Regions from separate parts of the Viridibacillus sp. NPDC093762 genome, predicted to be linked through region 1. Evidence: riboswitches for the same ligand, from Rfam matches in the RefSeq annotation. Region 1 holds a riboswitch; the other holds the start of a gene.
What was found. A riboswitch is a leader RNA that binds a small molecule or an ion and turns the genes downstream of it on or off. The one in region 1 is predicted to bind FMN.
Positions count from the first base shown of each region.

Region 1 (9,928 bases):
GATCAAAGAGCTTTTATGCTTGTTTAGTTTACACCCGAGACACGGCCAAATCCTACTAAATATTGATTCCACCAATCTAATGATTCAACAACGACACCATTATTTTGTGCATCTAACATCCTATTATTCCCTAAGTATATTCCAACGTGTGCAACACCTGAACCGTAACTGAAGAATACTAAATCCCCAGCTTTGGCACTACTACGGTCAATTTTTTTAGTTGCTAAATATTGCTGTGCAGCTGTTCTTGGAAGTGAGTATCCTGCTTGTTTGAATGACCACTGCGTTAAACCTGAACAATCAAACCCTGAACTAGGATTGCTTCCACCCCATACATAAGAAGTACCTAAATATTTACTAGCTTCTGCAATGGCTTCTGTTGCAGCTTGTGAACCTGAAACATTCGGTGCTGATTGATTGCCGTCATCTGGACTACCACCATTATTCCCATTTCCAGCATTAGTTCCATTCTCAACATTATTATCATCGCTTACAAATCGTGTATTCTGTAGATCCTTTAACTTCTGAGCTTCTTTTTCTTTTTCTTTCAACTCTTTTGCAATGCGTTCTTCCTCTTTTTTAGAGGCAATTTGTTTTTTTAGCTCTAATGATTCTACTTTATTTTCAGCCTTTTTTGTTTCAAGTGCATTTTCTTCCTCTTGCATTTGTTGGAATTGTTTTTGCAATTTTGCCTGTGTTTTTTCTAAAGCAACTTTTTGATCAGCCAATTTTTCTTTATCAGCTTCCTGTTCTTCTAACAAGTCTTGGTCTGCATCAATAATTGTTTTAACACTCATTGCTCTACTGACTAAGTCTGTAATACTGTCAGAACCAAGAACTGCCTCTATGTATGGGCTAACTGTGCTATCATTTTTTTGATAGGCTTTAAGTCGATCGTCGATTATTTCTGAACGATTATTTATACGCTCTTCAGTTTCCATAATTGAAGCATTCACTTTTTTTAAGTCTTTTTGAGTTACTTTGTAGGCTTCCGTCTTTTTTTGTAATTTCTTTTTTAAATCTTTAATCTCATTATCTAGCTTTTTGATTTTCTTATCTATCTTTACTTTTTTTTGTGTCATTTCTTGTGATGTTGCTGCATCTGCTTGTAGAGGTTGCGCGGTGTACATAAAGGCGCTTGTTAACGCTAATGTCATAACCGCGGTGCGGCCCCATTTCGTATTCATCTTCAAACTTAGTCAACTCATTTCTCTAATCATTATTTCAGTTTCCAAATTTCTCACTCGTTTATTCTACCATGCCTTGTAAAAAATGGGCACTGAATTTCCCAACCTTAATAAAAGCGTAATTCGTGTCATGTTTTTGTAACAATTAGATAAATTTGTCTCCTTATTAAAGTCGATACACTACACATCTATTTAATAAATGCTTTGTAAAGTGATTACATTTATCGACAAGTAGCTATACTATTTTTATCTATTAATGGTTATTTTACTGGTAATTTAATGTATGCTATTATTTCTAATATATTTTTGAGAGGATGATTACCTAAATGAAGTATGCATTGATTGGAGATTTGCACTCGTGTTTTGAAGATACTAACGCAGTTTTAAAACATATAAATGAAACGGCTGAAGATGCCACAATCATTGGTTTAGGTGATTTATTTGAATGCAAAATAGGAAAAAAGAGAGCAAAAAACATTAGGGGTCTAGCATTTGAAGAAGCTGCTGAGAATTCAGAGTACTTTAGCAATTTGTTACAGTTCCCTTCTGTACGAGGAAATCAGGAAGAGCGTATTATGCAAGTAACGGGCCTCCAAACTTTCCTAGAACTTCCAGAGATACTAAATATTGATGGCGCACTCATTATACATGGACATCAATTTAAGTGGTCGTTAGATTGGAAGCCCCTGTTTACAGAAGCTAAACAATCCGTCTTCTTTTTTGGTCATAGCCATGATTCCGCATTTTATAAAAAAGGTAAAAAAAAATCATTTACTTATGGTAAACCTATTCAATTGAAGGAAAAAAAATATGGTGTTAATGTTGGTGCTGTAATAGGGTCCAGAGAATGGTGTTTATATGATTCAACAGCACGAACTGTTACATTTATGAAGGCTCAACAAATGAAAAAGCACTCAAGTTAGTATATTAACTTGGGTGCCTCTCTTATGCCAGAAATTATTAGTTAGCGATTGACCAATCAATTTGATCTAGGAAATCCGTTACATCTTCACACACTTTATCGCGTTCTTTACCTGTTGTAATGATGTGCCCAGATTCTTTATACCAGATGATATCTTTTTCTTCTGCATCAACTTGTTCATAGATAAATGGTGCACTTTCTTGGTAAATCGGTGCATCTAAAGCACCTTGCATAACTAATGTCGGTGCTGTGATTTCATGTAAGTCTTCACAAGTTTCTTCTGTGATTTTTTGAATATCATTTAATGAGCCTTTTGGTGTTGCTTTTAAACTTTCAAGTTCAGCAATGATTTGTTCTCTTGTTTTTCCTTCAAATGATTTATATATTTTAGCATAGTCATAAAGACGATCAAAAAGCCCATCAGTATTATCACGCTTGATTGGTGCGCACATTGATACTACGCCTTTTACGGGGAACTCTTCTCCTACGCGTAATGAGAATACTGCACCAAGTGAAATACCAACTACTGCAATATCTTCGTATCCCTGGTCTTTTAAATGGTTATAGCCTGCAACAACATCATTCCACCAGTCTTCAGGACCTGTCTCAAGTAATTCTTCAGGTGATCCACCATGACCTTTATACATCGGTGCATGAACTGTATATCCTCGATCTTGCAAATGTTTTCCTAATCTTTTTACATCCTTTGTACTTCCTGTAAAGCCATGAAGTAATAATACTGCTTTACTTCCTCCCTCAAGTGTAAAAGATTTAGGTGCGACTAGTTTCATTTTGACTATCTCCTTTGTAATCGACAAGTAATTAATTTCTGGCTTTCGCCATTCCGTTTATATAAAACATATTTAATTTAATTTTCTTTAAAAAATCTTTAAAACATTAGAAATGTTTTCATTTCTATGTAAAGACTGTCTTTCTCAACAAAATATCTACTTAAAAATGTCAATATTTTTGTTGTGTCTATTTTATGTCTACCTCATATTAACATTGACGATTAATAATGTATAATTTATAATTCTTATCATTATCATGCATAAAAGGTATCAATTGATTCACTATAAAAAAGGTGGTCTTTTCATGGAATGGCAACAACTCGAATACTTCCAAAAACTAGCTAATATCCAACATATGACCCGCGCAGCAGAGCTTTTATCTATCTCACAACCTGCACTTAGTCGCTCTATCGCACGTCTTGAAGATGAGTTAGGCGTACCATTATTTGAAAGGCAAGGACGTTCAATTATTTTAAATCGTTACGGTGCTATGTTTTTAAAACGTGTAAATAATATTATGCAGGAATATCAGGATGGCTTACATGAAATTCAAGAGCTCGTCGCCCCTAATCAAGGTGAAGTTGCACTAGGCTTCTTACATACACTAGGTACAAATGTAGTACCTGATTTAATACGTCTATTCCGCAAAGATTTCCCTGATATCCATTTTCAACTTATTCAAAATCATACACATACACAATTGAAGCAATTAAAATCAGGTGAGCTTGATCTGTCCTTACTAGCAGCGATGGAAGTCGAAAAACCTATTCAATGGACTGAATTATGGCGAGATGAGTTGTATCTAATTGTTCCTATTTATCATCCACTAGCTATGAAAAAGAGTATTACACTTAAAGAATTAGCTGATGAATCATTTATTTTGTTAAAAAAAGGGTACGCTTTACGCATTACGGTTGATGAAATTTTCGAAAAAGTCGGGATTACACCTAAAATCACCTTTGTAGGTGATGAGGTAGGGACTGTTGCAGGGTTTGTAGCAAATGGACTTGGCTTTTCATTGTTACCAGACGGTGAGGAAATTAATCCTAGGAAAATTGCTAAAATTCATATCAGTGATGTGAAATGTGAACGTATTATTGGCATGGCCTGGGCAGAGGGGCGCTATTTATCCCCTGCTGCAAAGCAATTCCAAAAATTCATACTGGATTTCTTTGAGGCACGGAAAAAAGCAGAAAAAGAGCAGCAATAGGCTCTTTTTCTGCTTTTACTTTAGATTCAACTTCCATGTCCCTATTATTTTATTAACTCGACTACTAATTCAACTATTTCTCCTTCATGTTCTTCTAATAATTCCAAGATGTCTTGATCATCTATATAAAAATCATTGGCAAATTTGTTGCCACCATAACCATCTTTTCCTTCAAAATAGAAAATTTCAGCTGTACCTTTATATTCTTGTGATTGAGACTTTTGCAAATGTAAGTTCATTTGCACGTCTTCTCCATCAAAATCAATAAAGTATTTAGCAAGCGCAGTTTTATCTATGTAAAGGATATTCGGTCCTTTCATTTTTTGAATAATAATTATTCCTTTTAAAGCCGGCATCATAAATTCCTTTCTGCTATCTTAGTATATTAAACGGATAAAAGGCTGCCATTGTATGCGGTATTCCCACATTTGGCAGCCTTCTTTGAATTTGATTAAGCGAACACTTCGCCGATTTGTTCTAAACGTTCTTTTACTTCTACCTCAGTTAATCCATTACGAGCGATATAGCGGTTACGAGGGTGTACACGACATTCATGAGTACAGCCACCTAAATGCTTATCTTCATTTTCTTTTGAAGCGATAATTTGCTTGTTACATTCAGGGTTTGAACAATTAATATAACGTTCACAAGGTTCGCCATCAAAATGATCACGACCTACTATTACATGCTCTACTTGATTCACGGGAACAGTTAAACGCTCGTCGAAAACGTAACATTGACCGTCCCAAAGCTGACCTTTAGCTACAGGGTCTTTTCCGTAAGTAACGATCCCACCGTGTAATTGACTCACATCTTCAAAACCTTCACGTTTTAACCAACCTGAGAATTTTTCGCAACGAATACCACCAGTACAGTAAGTTAAAATTTGCTTACCTTCTAGTAGTTCTTTGTTGTCGCGAATCCAGTCTGGTAAATCCCGGAACGTCTCGATATCTGGGCGAATCGCACCTTTGAAGTGGCCTACATCAAATTCGTACGTATTACGTGCATCAACGATTACTGTATTTTCTTCTTGCATCTTCTCTAAGAATTCTGCAGGCTCTAAATAATTACCTGTAATTTCATGCGGGTTAACATCGTCTTCTAGGCTTAAATTTACAAGCTCAGGTCTTGGACGTACATGCATTTTCTTGAAAGCATGTTGCTCTGATTCATCAATTTTGAAAACGATACCGTCAAAGCGAGGATCAGCTTTCATATGAGCCATATAAGCATCTGTTTGTTCCACAGTTCCTGAAACTGTTCCATTAATACCTTCTGAAGCGACTAAAATTCGACCTTTTAACTCAATTGATTTACAGTAAGCTAAATGCTCTGCAGCAAATGCTTCTGGGTCTTCAATCGTTGTGTAAAAATAATAAAGTAAAACATGGTAATTCAATGTTGTTTCCACCTATCGTGTATATTTGCAAGATATAGTTATAGGGTTTTAATGTATAGCATTATTCTTGCATTTGTTGTTTTATAGCACTTTTCAAAAAAAGCACCTATATCATTATACATCATTATTCTGTTTTGTGTTGGGGGACGATTGGGGGACTTTTTAAGGAATAATCAAAATAGCGTCGCTACCGCTTGTCATATTCTAATCCCAGGCAAATTTTCAGTTCATCCTTCACTTTATTTCGTAGAGTAATTTTAGATTATTGTACTTTTTTATCGTTTTCTCAAGTTTCCACCACACTATCAATTAACTTATGTAGGTTTCATTTTTAGTCTACAAGAAATTATTTTAATAGTAAGTTTTATAATGACCTTAACTCATAAAGAATGATGAAGGCCTGAGCGTTATGCTCAGGTTTTTTTATTTAATATAAATGTAAGAGAATCACTAAATGCTTTCAAAGTATAACCGAATTCAACTACCTGTCTACTCTACTTCTATTACAAATAGCATAGGAAACATCTCCGTAAGCATGTGATATTGGCTTTTCCATTCTACTTCATAAGAGTAATATGACAAACCTTTTTCTTTTGTTGTTATTAAGTTATCAATTTGTATCGGCACTTCTTTTTCCACCTACAGCTATTAGTATAGAGTGTAGCCCTGTTTCTTTAGCTTTTTTCACTTTATTGTTATCATAAAAAAAGCAATGAGGTATAGTACCTCATTGCTAATTGATATTACATTCAAATATTCTGCTCTTCATAAGAATATTGCGTCATACGAATAGCGACTTTACGTAACGTTAAATCTACGAAAAAGAAAACGCTTCCTAAAATGAAACCAGCAGTAGCAGCTGTTATTATTTGAAGAGACCAAACTCCACCTTGTGAGTAATAAGCAAATGTAATCGGAATGACAATACCTGTTCCGAAAGCCATATGCAATAACAGCGAGTAACCTCTCACATTCATTTTACGTTCCGCTATTCTATCTGCTATATATGAAGCCAATAAACCGTACGTAAATATTATCGGAACAACATATACGGTTAATGCAAATGCGCTGTGTAGAAAATATTCATCTGCTTGCATAAATAAAAAAGGTAATATAAAGAAGGAAATAATCGATGTAAAAAAAGCGCTTAATAGTTTTCTTTCAGCCATTCACATACATCCTTTCTTTTCTTGGAAGTTGATAAAGATATATTGTTGATAATATATAACATCGTAAAACCTCAAACTAAACATTCTCGTTTCTTCGCCATTATACTACTTAATGTGCTGAATATTCTTTTAATAACAGTATTATACAATCATTCATCTTTTTATACAATTATAAAAGCCGATGTTTTATTACAACATCGGCTGAAGGTTTAATTTAAATAATGCATCCTTTGTTTTTCAATCCATTTTTTCATGCTATTAAACAATATCATGAATATTATCATAACGATGAATCCTTTAATAATATTAAAGGGTAGTATACCAAGTACAATCATTTTAGTTAATGCTGTTCCAGTTGTAGCTGGGACATTTAAAAAGTACGTATACATAGGTAAGAATAGCAGATAGTTCAGTAAACTCATACCTACTGCCATTGTTAAGGTACCAACGACAAATCCAGTAGTTAAGCCTTTCGTACTTGAAAGACGTTTATAGACAAAATATACTGGCATAATAAATAATACGCCTGTTGTAAAGTTTGCAATATGACCAACTGGCATACCTGTTGGACTCCCTGAGAAAATCCAATCTAACACATTCTTAAATAACTCGACTAGAATACCTGCGAGCGGCCCCATTGTGATTGCTGCGATTAAGGCTGGCACATCACTAAAGTCCACTTCCAAAAATGCCGGAAACGGTGGTAGTGGGAAGTTAAATAGCATTAACACAAAAGAAATACTACTTAACATTGCAATTGCAATCCTCTTCTGCAATTTCATGTTCTTCATAATACTTTTCTCTCCTTTTGTAGATCCACTTCAAAAAGAGGAAAGGTATAGTCGTTGCTATGCAAAAAAATACCCTTAAGCACATAGTGTACTCAAGGGAGAATTTAGGCATAGTCAAATAAGCGTCTTATTGATACTCAAATTGAAAGACGACCGTACCTTCACCTTCTCCCATCCAGACTATACTGTCGGCTTTGGAATTTAACCAAATCCTGCCTTGCGGCTCGCGGGCTCAAGAGTATTGCTTAGTTCTCTAATACCGCCGATCGGGAATTTCACCCTGCCCCGAAGATGAACCATAATTTAATTGTAATACACTATAACTATATGCAAAAAAAAACGAATTGTAAAGTCTTCTAACTTACAATTCGTTTTTTGATTTTTATTTACATTTTATCAATAGGTAAATAGAATGTGAATGTAGTTCCTTTATCAACTTCACTTTCCACTGTAATTCTACCCTTATGTGCTTCAACAATATTTTTGGCAATGGCCAGACCTAGACCAGTACCTCCCTTACCACGTGTTCTAGCTTTATCAGCTTTATAGAAACGCTCAAATACATACTGCAGATCGTCTGCTGGTATCCCTGCACCGTTATCTTTTACTTGAATGCGTGCAAAGGATAGCTGACGATCTACAAAAACTTCTACGCTTCCTTCGACTGGTGTATGGCGTATAGCATTGTCAATTAAGTTTGTTAATACTTGTTCTATACGGTCTTCATCCATTTCTAAGTGATGTGTATCTTCAATTGTTGTATTAAATGTTAGATTTACTTGTTTCTCTCTTGCTACTTGAACAAATTTTTGTGTAATTCTTTCAATAACAGGTGATATTGGAACAGAATCTTTATATAAACGCATATGTCCTGATTCCATACGAGCTAAGTCAAGCAAGTCTGTGACTAAACGGCCCATTCGCTGCGACTCATCATAGATGATTTTAATCATTTCTTTACGTTCTTCTTCACTTGAGACGACATCATCCATAATAGCTTCACTATAGCCTTGAAGCATGGCTATTGGCGTTCGTAATTCATGTGAGACATTTGCTATAAAGTCTGAACGTAATTTATCTAAACGATGCTCTTCGGTTTTATCTCGTAACACAGCTACTGCACCGCGTACGGAATTTCCGCTATATAACGGGCTAATTGAAATCGCATAATAGGATCTTTCAATTTCGAGCTCAACTTCCAGCTCTTCTTCCAAATCTAAAACGTGGTCAAGCATATGGTAAATCTCAGCAGGAATAGGTTTATCACTATTAGCACTTTTAATGATAAACCATTTTTGTAGTAAAAGTTCCGCAGGTGGATTGCTGACCAATATGGTACGATCTCGATTAAACGTAATTACAGCGTCTGTCATCGATGTTAATATACTTGATAGCTGTTCTTTCTCTTGGTTAATTACTTCTAAGTGGTGTTTAAGTTGTTTGCCCATTTGATTGAAAGCTGTCGCTAATTGACCTATTTCATCATTTTGTAAAACAGGTACTTTTGTTTCAAAATTACCTTTTGCTAATTCAAATGCTGCTTCTCTCATTTTACGAAGAGGAGACGTAATGCGGGTCGATAAGAAAAACGCAAAGAACGTTGTTAACATCAAAGCAATTGCCGCTGCTAGAAAGACAATTTTAGTCGTTTCTTCTGTCGTCCTATGTATAGCATCCGGACTTTGATAAATAAAAATGGCTCCGTGTAGTTCGTTTTCAACATTTATCGGGAAAGCTAAAACAATGTAAGACTCCATATGCTCTTTTTTCGTTGTTGAAGGTAGCATCATTTCTTTTACAACAGGTGCATTCGTTGTAAATACTTTATCAAATGCTTTTTCATTAAGAATTTGTTGTTTAATTTCTTCTTGATTAAGTCCCTCTTGTAATGAAAAAGTAACATTACCTGGTTTCTCTGCGATTAATGCATTTGTTTCATCACTTAGAACATCTGAAATAATAGCCTTTGTAGAATCCGTTGTTTCACGGTCATTGATAATACGAGCAATTGTAGAAGCTTCTTGACGTAGTGATGATTCTGTTTGTTTAATATGGTAGTTTGATAAAAATTCGAGCATTAGTACAGTGAAAACAAACAATACAAAAGAAACGAGAAGCAATATGGTTACCCATAGCTTCCCGACAACGCTGTTCCACATTCTATTCATTGACTACCTCAAATTTATAGCCGACGCCCCATACTGTTACAATCATTTTCGCTGCATTTTCAGAAACTCGGTTTAGTTTTTCACGTAAACGTTTCACATGTGTATCAACTGTACGTAAATCCCCAAAGAAATCATAATGCCATACTTCTTTTAACAATTGCTCTCTATCAAATACTTTATCTGGTGATTTTGCTAAAAAGTACAATAATTCGTATTCTTTCGGTGTTAAATTGACTTCTACACCATCAGCAGAAACTCGGTGTGCATCATGATCAATTGTTAAATGTG
Region 1 covers NZ_JBNNUK010000001.1:722,005-731,932, reverse strand. Annotated here, with positions in the region: gene ACQKM9_RS03590 (NlpC/P60 family protein) at 24-1,187, opposite strand; gene ACQKM9_RS03585 (metallophosphoesterase family protein) at 1,514-2,110, shown strand; gene ACQKM9_RS03580 (alpha/beta hydrolase) at 2,148-2,900, opposite strand; gene ACQKM9_RS03575 (LysR family transcriptional regulator) at 3,205-4,110, shown strand; gene ACQKM9_RS03570 (hypothetical protein) at 4,155-4,469, opposite strand; gene ACQKM9_RS03565 (rhodanese-related sulfurtransferase) at 4,562-5,524, opposite strand; gene ACQKM9_RS03560 (hypothetical protein) at 6,002-6,139, opposite strand; gene ACQKM9_RS03555 (hypothetical protein) at 6,262-6,681, opposite strand; gene ACQKM9_RS03550 (ECF transporter S component) at 6,891-7,472, opposite strand; FMN riboswitch at 7,632-7,769, opposite strand; gene ACQKM9_RS03545 (ATP-binding protein) at 7,859-9,640, opposite strand; gene ACQKM9_RS03540 (response regulator transcription factor) at 9,633-9,928, opposite strand, start outside.

Region 2 (9,928 bases), on a different contig from region 1:
CTCAAGACGTCTTGGTTGTAGGTGTTTTGTTCCGTTGGGTTGTTTTTAATAACGACACCCCTTGAGAGACCGGGGTATTTTTTTTCTATTTTATTGTGAAGACGATTAGCGAACTTTAAATTTTTTTTATAGTTGACATTTGATTTAGAAATGACAAATTGTACTTTAGCAAAGTCTTTTCCTTTTATATTAATTGTTGTAACATCTCTATCAGCTGAATCCCTGTGTATATCAAATACCATTTGAATATTTTTGTTCTTTTTCAGCGTATCTTCTAGAACTTCTCTTGAAACTGTATACGTCTTATTAAGGGCTAGTCCTCTATCTTTTAGAATACTTGTAATATCTCTGGATTCTTGAATAGTCCTGATGTTGGTGGCATTTAAATTCTTACTTAGCCTTTTACCGACTAATGTAATATTTTTTATTTCATCATAAAAGCGATTTTGTTCTTTAACATCTATTTCTGAATAAAAGGATTCATAATTATGAGAATGATATATATAAATAGATGGTTCTTGTTTATTAACTATAGATGCAGATTGCGTTTTATCAATAGAAGATTGGGCGTGATCTATTACGGATGTACCTTTAAAGGATAAAATTGAAAAGATAGCTATAGCACATATGATTAATCCACTAGAGGCAATAGATAATCGTTTATAAGCCTTTTTTCTATTTAGCTTTCTTGCATTTTGTCTTAGTTTAGCTTCAGTAGTTGAAACAAAATCGGCTCTTGGGTTAAGAGGATACGTTTTTTTTATTAAATCAAATAAACCTTTATCCTTTTGCATTGATAAATACCTCCTCTATATCAGTATTTAATTTGTTTTTGAGCTCTTTTAATGCCCGGTGATAATCTACTTTTACTTTGGACTCACTACATTGCAGTATTTCAGCTGTCTCTTTAATAGATAATTCGTTTATACCTCTTAGAATAACGACTGTTCTAAAATTTGGTTTTAGTTTTGAGATAGCGACGTGAACAGATTTTTTTAGTTCGGACTGTTCGACTGATTCATTAGGTTCTGTGTCATTTGATTTAAGCTGCAAAAAGAATCCCTCTGTAAAGAGAGTGGCAAATCTTTTCTTTCGATAATGATCAACAGCTACATGTTTTGCGATAGAAAATATCCAAGTCTTTAAATTGTTTATTCTGTTAAGGCTAGGTAAATTATTCAAGACACGTAGAAACACCTCTTGCGTCATATCCTCAGCATCATTTTGATTACCTGAAAAACAAATAAGAAACCTATATACATCTAAGTAATGTTGATTGTATATATCAATAATACTGTCTTCCAAGTTCTCTTTATCGATCAAATTTCTCCCTCCTCAATTATGTATTCGTATATTAATCGTTTGAACTATAAGAAAGGTTACAATTATTTTCTATTATTTTGAATGAAATGTATATTTAGGATGATTGTTGCTTCTTTTAGTAGTGTAACATCCATATTCATTTGTAGTTTCACTTCTTTTTACAGATAGTAGAGGAGGAATAAAAAAAGTCGCCCAATTTTCAAATGGGCGACTTTTTTATTTTGTAGCTAATACACGAAGACGGTAATAATCCGCAATCCACTTTCGATCTTGATACAAAGTGATTTTTAAATGTGCTTCAGTTCGTTTAATAACATTTTCTTTTTCAATTTTGCTCAAATGCTCGAGTAGACTGTCACTAAATATATTCAGTCAGTTTAAAATACCGACTTCCCCAGATAATTCAGTAAGACGATTGGATAATTCTACATAGTGCACGTGAAAGCCATGTTCATCAAGTAAAGCAACATACTCGGCCACGCTTGGAAAATACCACGGGAACTTTTCTGCTTTGTATTCATAACTTAGTTCACTAAATGATTGTTGAATTGCTTCCACATTGGATGGGAAATTACCTTGCCCACCCATTTCAGCGACAAAACGACCACCGTCTTTTAATGCTTCATAAATACTTGCGACGGCCTTTTCTTGAGGTTTCACCCAGCAATGCGGCGTTTGAAAAAACTGCATCAAACTGTTTTGAATAGCCAAGGTGTTGTGCATTTTTGACGTGGACGGAAATATGATCAAATTTTTTGCTTGTTGTCATTCATTGATGCAGATTGATCAATCCCAATGACTTTTGCACCTGAATTGGCAATTTGTGCAGTTAAATCACCTTTACCACAACCGACATCTAAAATCTGTTCTCTTGCTTGTGGATTAAGAAACGAAATTAATCCTTCACCATATTTTAAACAAATTGATGCTTCGTATCATATAAATTTGCATTCCAAGTACTATTCTTTCTGCTCACTCCTTTTTTAAAGAAAACTTTACCACTAACTGGAACGATATAGAAATAATTAAAAATCGATTATTGATAACGAATTGGAAATAAATTGTGAATAAAGATCAGTTTCTATCGCGTTGCGAATTAATACTTTTAAAAAGTTCAATTCAATTTCACTAAATAAATACTAAGAATAAATCAATAGAAAATGAACAAATTAAGGTGGATGGAGGTGATTATAAATGGCGAATAACAATCAAGAAAAGAATAAAGCAAAAAAGAATAATAACTTAGGTCGTGAAGAATTTGGTTATGGGTTTGATTTGAGTCCAGATGACTTTGATGTGGTTGGACAAAATGATGAAGCACATAAACAACATAATCATGAAGATAAACAAAAACCGAATAATAAAAATAATGCTAGAAGAATAAATGAATAAGTAGTTGGATAGAGGAGTGCTACATATGAAACGATATTAAATTGTTTTATTATGTAGTGCTTTTTTATTTTGCATGTTTAAATTTTTGTATGAGAGCAGATAACTTTACTGTTATGAAAGTGGATGTTCTTGCAATATGCGCAGAATACTAAAGGGAAATTGAGAGCGTAATTTAAGGGGAAACGTTGTAAATATTCGATATCATATGTGTCTTATACATAAAATATTAGAACAATCTATATAATAGTTAATGTTATGAATACAAAGAAATTCAAATAGCGGTAAGGAAATTTTCAATAGTATGTGCACTAAGACTGAAAACAATGTGATGAGGTTTTTAAAGCATAATTTCAATAATAAAAGGAGGATATAATGAGAATAGGATACCGGTCTATTTCCGTAATAGTTAACTTATTTCTCGGCTATTTATCGTTTTTTATAGGTGTATTATGGTTTATGACTATAATGTACGCTTCGCATTCTTTCGGATTGAGTGTAGACTCTGCTTACGATGATGGTTTACTAGGTGTCTTTTTGATTATATCTATCATTGCTACAGCTATTTATATTCCTGCATGTATTAATTTAAACAGCATTATGAGGCCGAAATTAGAAATGAGAAGATGGAGTTTTATCACTTTTATATCCATAGTTTTCATCCTTGGTTTTTGTATTATTACCCTAACTATACAGTGAATTAGAATGGGTGAATAAAAAAAATGCTTTTTTTCATGACATGTAACAAGGCTATATAGCCCAGCACATCAAGCTTTTATAACTAATTTCTTTTGAGTTTGCTTTCGATCAATTCTATGGAAATAAAAAAAACCTCTAGTTTTTAAATAAGTAAAGTGCTATGGTATTTACATACAATATAATAATCCTTCGGGGTCGGGTGAAATTCCCAATCGACGGTGATAAAGTAAAACTTTTAAGCCCGTGAGCCTTTTTTAGGCAGGATATGGTGAGAATCCAAAGCCGACAGTATAGTCTGGATGGGAGAAGGATGTAAAGAATATCAAGGTCTTATTAAATTTATATAGATTTAATAGGTTTATTTAGCATTGATAATTTATGTCTCCTATCAAACTCCGTAGTGTTCTATGGGGTTTTTTGGATGCCCTAAAACTATATTGTATTGTTGTCAATTTCATATGTAATATCCTTCGGGGTCGGGTGAAATTCCCAATCGACGGTGATGAAGAAAAGCTTCTAAGCCCGTGAGCTTGATAAAAGCAGGATTTGGTGTGAATCCAAAGCCGACAGTATAGTCTGGATGGGAGAAGGATGTAAAGAATATCGAAGTCTTATTAAAAATTTTGTATTTTAATAGGTTTATTTGCTTATGATATTTTACAAAACTCCTATCAAACTCCTTAGAAATCTATGGAGTTTTTTTAATGATAAAATTAAATATGTATGTCCTTCGGGGTCGGGTGAAATTCCCAATCGACGGTGATGAAGTGAAGCTTCTAAGCCCGTGAGCTTGATAAGAGCAGGATTTGGTGCGAATCCAAAGCCGACAGTATAGTCTGGATGGGAGAAGGACAACTAGATCACACGCAATTCCTTTTGAAAAATAGTCTTTCATAAGGTTTATTTAGCGATGCGTTTATCTAAAATTCTCCCAAACTCCCTAATTTAATTAGAGAGTTTTTTATTTTTCAAAAAGGGAGGATTTTCTCTATGCATGACGAGTATTTTATGGATTTAGCATTGAAATTAGCAGCAATAGGTGAAGGTCAAACTTCGCCCAATCCTGTAGTAGGAGCGGTCATTGTAAAAGAAGGTGATGTGGTAGGTTTTGGAGCGCATCTTAGAGCTGGTTCTCCACATGCGGAGGTACATGCACTCAACATGGCTGGAGAAAATGCTGTTGGCAGCACAATATATGTCACATTAGAACCTTGTAATCATTTTGGTAAAACACCGCCGTGTACGATGGCCATTTTGAATGCAGGTATAAAAAAAGTAGTGATTGCAACACTCGATTCAAATCCCTTAGTAGCTGGAACTGGTGTAGCAAAGCTAAAGGATGCTGGCATTGAAGTGGAAGTAGGACTTTGTGAAGCCGAGGCTGTGAAATTAAATAAAGCCTATTTGTATTTTATGAAACAGAGGTTGCCTTTTGTCACGTTAAAGCAAGCAATTACATTAGATGGAAAGATTGCGACAGTTCATGGTCGAAATGAAAATATCACAGGTAAAGAAGTTCTGAAGGATGTTCATCGCAAAAGAGCGCGAACCGATGCAATCCTAGTTGGAGTTGGCACGGTGCTAAATGATGATCCATTACTAACAAACCGATTAGCAGAAAGTAAAAAGCAACCAATTCGAATTATTTTGGACACGCATTTGAGAACCCCTATAAATGCTAAGGTTGTCACCGATCAAAAAACGCAGACATGGATAGTTGTTGGGTGTGAAGTTACTTCTAATCAAATCACAAGCTTTGTACAAGCCAATGTACAAATCATTCAACTAAAAACAAAAAAAATCGCAATCCAGGACGTCCTTCAAGAGCTGGCACGGCGAAATATCGTCACGCTTTATGTGGAAGGGGGGCAGCGTTTAACTACGAGCCTTGTCAATTCAGGTCTAGTTAATGAAATGATTACTTACATAGCACCAAAAATAGTAGGTGATCATGATGGAATTGGAATGTTGGAAGATTTAGGCGTAAAAAGCATGGCCGAGGCTATCCCACTAAAACTGCAGCAAGTGGATCGAATTGGTAATGTGATTAAAGTGATTTCGAGAGTGGGGGTATAGCGTATGTTCACAGGGATTATTGAGGCAAAAGGTAAAATAACAGAGCTGAAAAAAGATGCAGAGAGTATGAAGCTTATTATTGCAGCTCATGACATCATGTCGGATATGAAAATTGGCGATAGTATAGCAGTAAACGGGGTATGCCTTACCGTTTCGCATTTTACTCCTCATGAATTCAGTGTAGATGTCATGCCAGAAACGGTCAAAGCGACAACAATTCACTCCTTAAAAGTAGGGCAGTTGGTAAATTTAGAAAGAGCAATGGCTGCAAATGGGCGATTTGGCGGTCACTTCGTTTCAGGTCATGTTGATGGGACAGGGACAATTGTCAGAAAAACAAAGCAAGCAAATGCAGTTTACATTGACATCGCTATCTCTAGAGAACTGAGTCATTTTTGTATATCAAGGGGTTCCGTAGCCATTGATGGAACAAGCTTAACGATTTTTGACAAACAGCCTGAAAAACTGACTGTATCTCTTATTCCACATACGTATCAAGAAACGATTTTCGCACTAAAGGAAACCGGACAACAAGTGAATATCGAAACGGATATGCTAGGCAAATATATTATTCATCAATTACAGAATAACGATAGTACTTCAGCAATTACAATGGATTTTTTACAAAGAAACGGATATTAAAACGGGCGGTGTATAGCAATGTTTCACTCAATTAAAGAAGCGTTAGAGGATTTAAAAGAAGGCAAAATGATAATTGTCGTTGATGATGAAAATCGTGAAAATGAAGGGGATTTAGTAGCACTTGCAGAATATGCAACGCCAGAAAATATTAACTTTATGGCAACACATGCAAGAGGTCTAATTTGTACACCGATTACAGAAGAAATCGCAACAGAATTGAATTTACATCCTATGGTATCCAATAATACGGATCACCATCAAACGGCATTTACAGTAAGTATTGATCATTCTAATGCAAAAACCGGTATTAGTGCATTTGAGCGTTCGCAAACGATTCAACATTTATTGAATCCCAATGCATTAGCCGCTGATTTTAAAAGACCGGGTCATGTTTTTCCGTTAGTTGCTAAAAGAAATGGCGTATTAGAAAGACCTGGTCATACAGAAGCGGCAGTTGATTTGGCAAAAGCATGCGGCGCTATTCCAGCAGGCATTATCTGTGAAATAATGGGTGATAGCGGGAAAATGTCAACTGGACAAGAGCTAATAGACTTTGCCAAAAAACATCAATTAAAAATCATTACGATTGAAAGCTTAATTCAATATCGTTACATCCAAGAAGAGATTGTCACTAGAGCAGCTAATGTGCAACTTCCGACTAGCTATGGCCATTTCAATTTGATTGGCTATGAAAACGACATTGATAAGTTCGAACATGTGGCACTAGTAAAAGGGGACGTAAGCATTGTAGAAGCTCCGATTGTTCGTGTTCACTCATCATGTCTAACTGGTGATATTTTTCATTCGGAAAGATGTGATTGCGGCCCTCAATTAGAACAGGCCTTAAAAGTCATCGAGGCTGAAGGGGCAGGTGTTGTGTTGTATATGCAGCAAGAGGGTAGAGGTATCGGTTTGATTAATAAACTACGTACTTATGAGTTACAAGAGCAGGGCTTTGATACAGTTGAAGCCAATGTAAAGTTGGGCTTTCCTGCAGATGCACGTGATTATGCATTAGCAGCTCAAATGCTAAAAAATTTAGGCATATCGAAAATCCGCTTGTTAACGAACAACCCGGATAAAGTTCAAAACCTAGAAGCATACGGTATTGAAGTTGTTGAAAGATTGCCAATTGAAATTGAAGCTGTAGCGAGCAATTTGTTTTATTTAGAAACTAAAAAAGAAAAGATGAATCATCTTATTTCGTAAAGGGGATCTTAAAATGGGAAAAGTATTTGAAGCACAATTAATTGGAACAGATTTAAAAATTGGTATTGTAGTAGGTCGGTTCAATGAGTTTATCACAAGTAAATTACTAGGTGGCGCAATGGACGGCTTAGTACGACATGGCGTTTCAGAAGATAATATTGATGTTGCATGGGTTCCTGGTGCATTTGAAGTACCCTTTATAGCAAAACAGATGGTAGAGAAAGGTGACTATGACGCTGTAATAGGTTTGGGGACGGTCATTCGTGGTTCCACTACGCATTATGACTATGTGTGCAATGAAGCGGCAAAAGGAATTGCCAATGTTTCGTTAAATACAAATGTTCCCGTCATTTTCGGTATAGTCACAACAGAAAATATTGAACAAGCAATCGAACGCTCAGGTACGAAATCAGGCAATAAAGGCTATGATTCAGCAGTTGCCGCGATTGAGATGGCTAATTTAAAGCGTCTATTTTAAAAAAAAGGCACTTCTACGATATTGTAGAAGTGCCTTTTATATATCAGCCATTATACAAGCCGCTTGCATCCATTAACATGAGAATTAAGGGTATGATACCTAGTGTGAAGCAGGTAATCGTTACTATTTTTGCTTGTCTAGCTTCTCGTTTATTTCCTTCATGAAGGTGTTCTATAAATGAAATTTTAAAATAATAGCTCAATATTAAAAGTAAGATAGGACTATACATAATTATTGTACCCAAAATATCACCTCCATTTCTAAATTTATCTTACATATAATTATATCAAAATATAATTGTATAGAAAGCATTCGTTTACAGTTACAAGAGAACAGCACCTCCAATTGTAGACTAAGTCTAACAATTGGAGGTGCTGTTCCTTTGGAATAATTCATCTCAAATAGATAAGTTCTTTATTATCACACGAATTCTCATTGGAAAATCAATGTACTAAATAGAAGGAATTATTCTTAATTGTAATTCGAAGATTAAATTAAAATTTAAGTTCATTTTCAATTTTCTCTAGTATCTTTTTTACTTTCTCTCTTGTTTCTGGATTAGTTGGATCTAAGATAGACCCTTCTGGAATATTCGCATGATCTCCATTATAATCGATTTTTTTATCTGATTTGAATAAGTCTATTTCATCAATGCTTTCATCTTCTAACTCACCAAATGCAGCAACAATGCGTAATTCATCATTTCCTTCATCAATAAACGTTAATTTAGAACTGTAAGTACCTAACTCTTCTTGATCTGCTAAGTGGTGACAAACTATTTCTAAAATATCATCTGCATTTAATTTAAAATAGTGATGCTTTTTATCGTTTTTTTCATTTTTCATTTTAATTTAAACCACCTAAAATAATTTAAAAGCTACCAAATATCAACTTTTCCCTATTACTCAGTTGCTTTACCTAAAGCAATTCTAATTACTGAATCTTTTTGTGATTTCTAAAGATTACTACTCATTTTAACAAATGGATGTAAATAAGTATAAGGAATGCTGTAAACTAAGAGAAAAGTAACTCAATATTAATCCTACAGGAATCGAATCTTTTCGGTTCTTTTTTTATGAAAATAGTTGTTGAAGAAATGAAACTTTTCCAATAATCACCTAGTCTAACTACAAACAATTAAGGGAGGCAAGCGAAATGAATGATAAAGAAAAGGAAAAACGCTTGCAACAGGCGATGGATGATTCTGGCGATTATCTTGTGCAGCTTTGTTATACATACGTGCGTGATTGGGGTGCAGCAGAAGATGCTGCACAAGAAACATTCATACGATATTACAAAAATATGGAGCATTTTCGAGAGGATGCAGCATTAAAAACGTATTTATACCGAATTGCGGTAAATGTTAGCCATGACTACATAGCAAGCTGGAAATATCAAAAAGTACGCATTACTGACTTTTTTGGTAAATGGATTGCAACAAAGCAAACAACAGAGTCCATTGTAATGGAGCGAGATACTTCAAAAAAGCTTTTACATTCTATAGAAAACTTACCTACTAAATACAAAGATGCGATTGTATTGTATCATTTTGCAGAAATGTCTTTAATAGAAGTAAGTGACACACTTAATTTAAACGTCAATACGGTTAAAACCAGATTAAAAAGAGGAAGGCAATTACTAGGTAAGACAATGCAAGAAGGGGGAGAATTATATGGTAGATCCGATTCGTGACACGATGAAAAACGGGTATAGAGAAGGGCGTTTTTCTACACAAAAGAAACATGAAACGATTGAAAAAATAAGAAGAAAGAAAAAACACAATTTATATCCATATATTGCGATGGTTTTAACTTCTGTTGCACTAATAACGTTGACATTCAGATTAATCAACTTGCCCACAGAACAACAAGAAGTTATAGTGAATGGCAATAATTCTTCAACAAAGGCTGATCAGACAGTGACAAAAACTGTAGAGGAGAGAGTTGCGCTATTTACTGAATTAGTAAAGTTAAGTGCTTCCAACGATTCTAAAATCGAGAAGATTGATGAGCTACGAAATACATTTTTCGTTCAAAATGATTGGTTGTTACAGAGGGCAATTGAAACTGGAAATAGCTTATTTTACGAGTCACCTGATTTATCTAAAAGTGA
Region 2 covers NZ_JBNNUK010000015.1:31,296-41,223, forward strand. Annotated here, with positions in the region: gene spoIIP (stage II sporulation protein P) at 1-794, opposite strand, end outside; gene ACQKM9_RS16385 (RNA polymerase sigma factor) at 781-1,323, opposite strand; gene ACQKM9_RS16390 (hypothetical protein) at 1,540-1,662, opposite strand; gene ACQKM9_RS16395 (hypothetical protein) at 1,696-2,013, opposite strand; gene ACQKM9_RS16400 (class I SAM-dependent methyltransferase) at 2,070-2,246, opposite strand; gene ACQKM9_RS16405 (hypothetical protein) at 2,518-2,715, shown strand; gene ACQKM9_RS16410 (hypothetical protein) at 3,088-3,411, shown strand; FMN riboswitch at 3,593-3,726, shown strand; FMN riboswitch at 3,874-4,007, shown strand; FMN riboswitch at 4,134-4,267, shown strand; gene ribD (bifunctional diaminohydroxyphosphoribosylaminopyrimidine deaminase/5-amino-6-(5-phosphoribosylamino)uracil reductase RibD) at 4,402-5,487, shown strand; gene ribE (riboflavin synthase) at 5,491-6,129, shown strand; gene ACQKM9_RS16425 (bifunctional 3,4-dihydroxy-2-butanone-4-phosphate synthase/GTP cyclohydrolase II) at 6,148-7,338, shown strand; gene ribH (6,7-dimethyl-8-ribityllumazine synthase) at 7,352-7,816, shown strand; gene ACQKM9_RS16435 (hypothetical protein) at 8,311-8,661, opposite strand; gene ACQKM9_RS16440 (sigma-70 family RNA polymerase sigma factor) at 8,972-9,508, shown strand; gene ACQKM9_RS16445 (hypothetical protein) at 9,489-9,928, shown strand, end outside.
Region 2: linked by a shared signal. The riboswitch ahead of ribD (bifunctional diaminohydroxyphosphoribosylaminopyrimidine deaminase/5-amino-6-(5-phosphoribosylamino)uracil reductase RibD) and the one ahead of ACQKM9_RS03550 (ECF transporter S component) in region 1 are both predicted to bind FMN.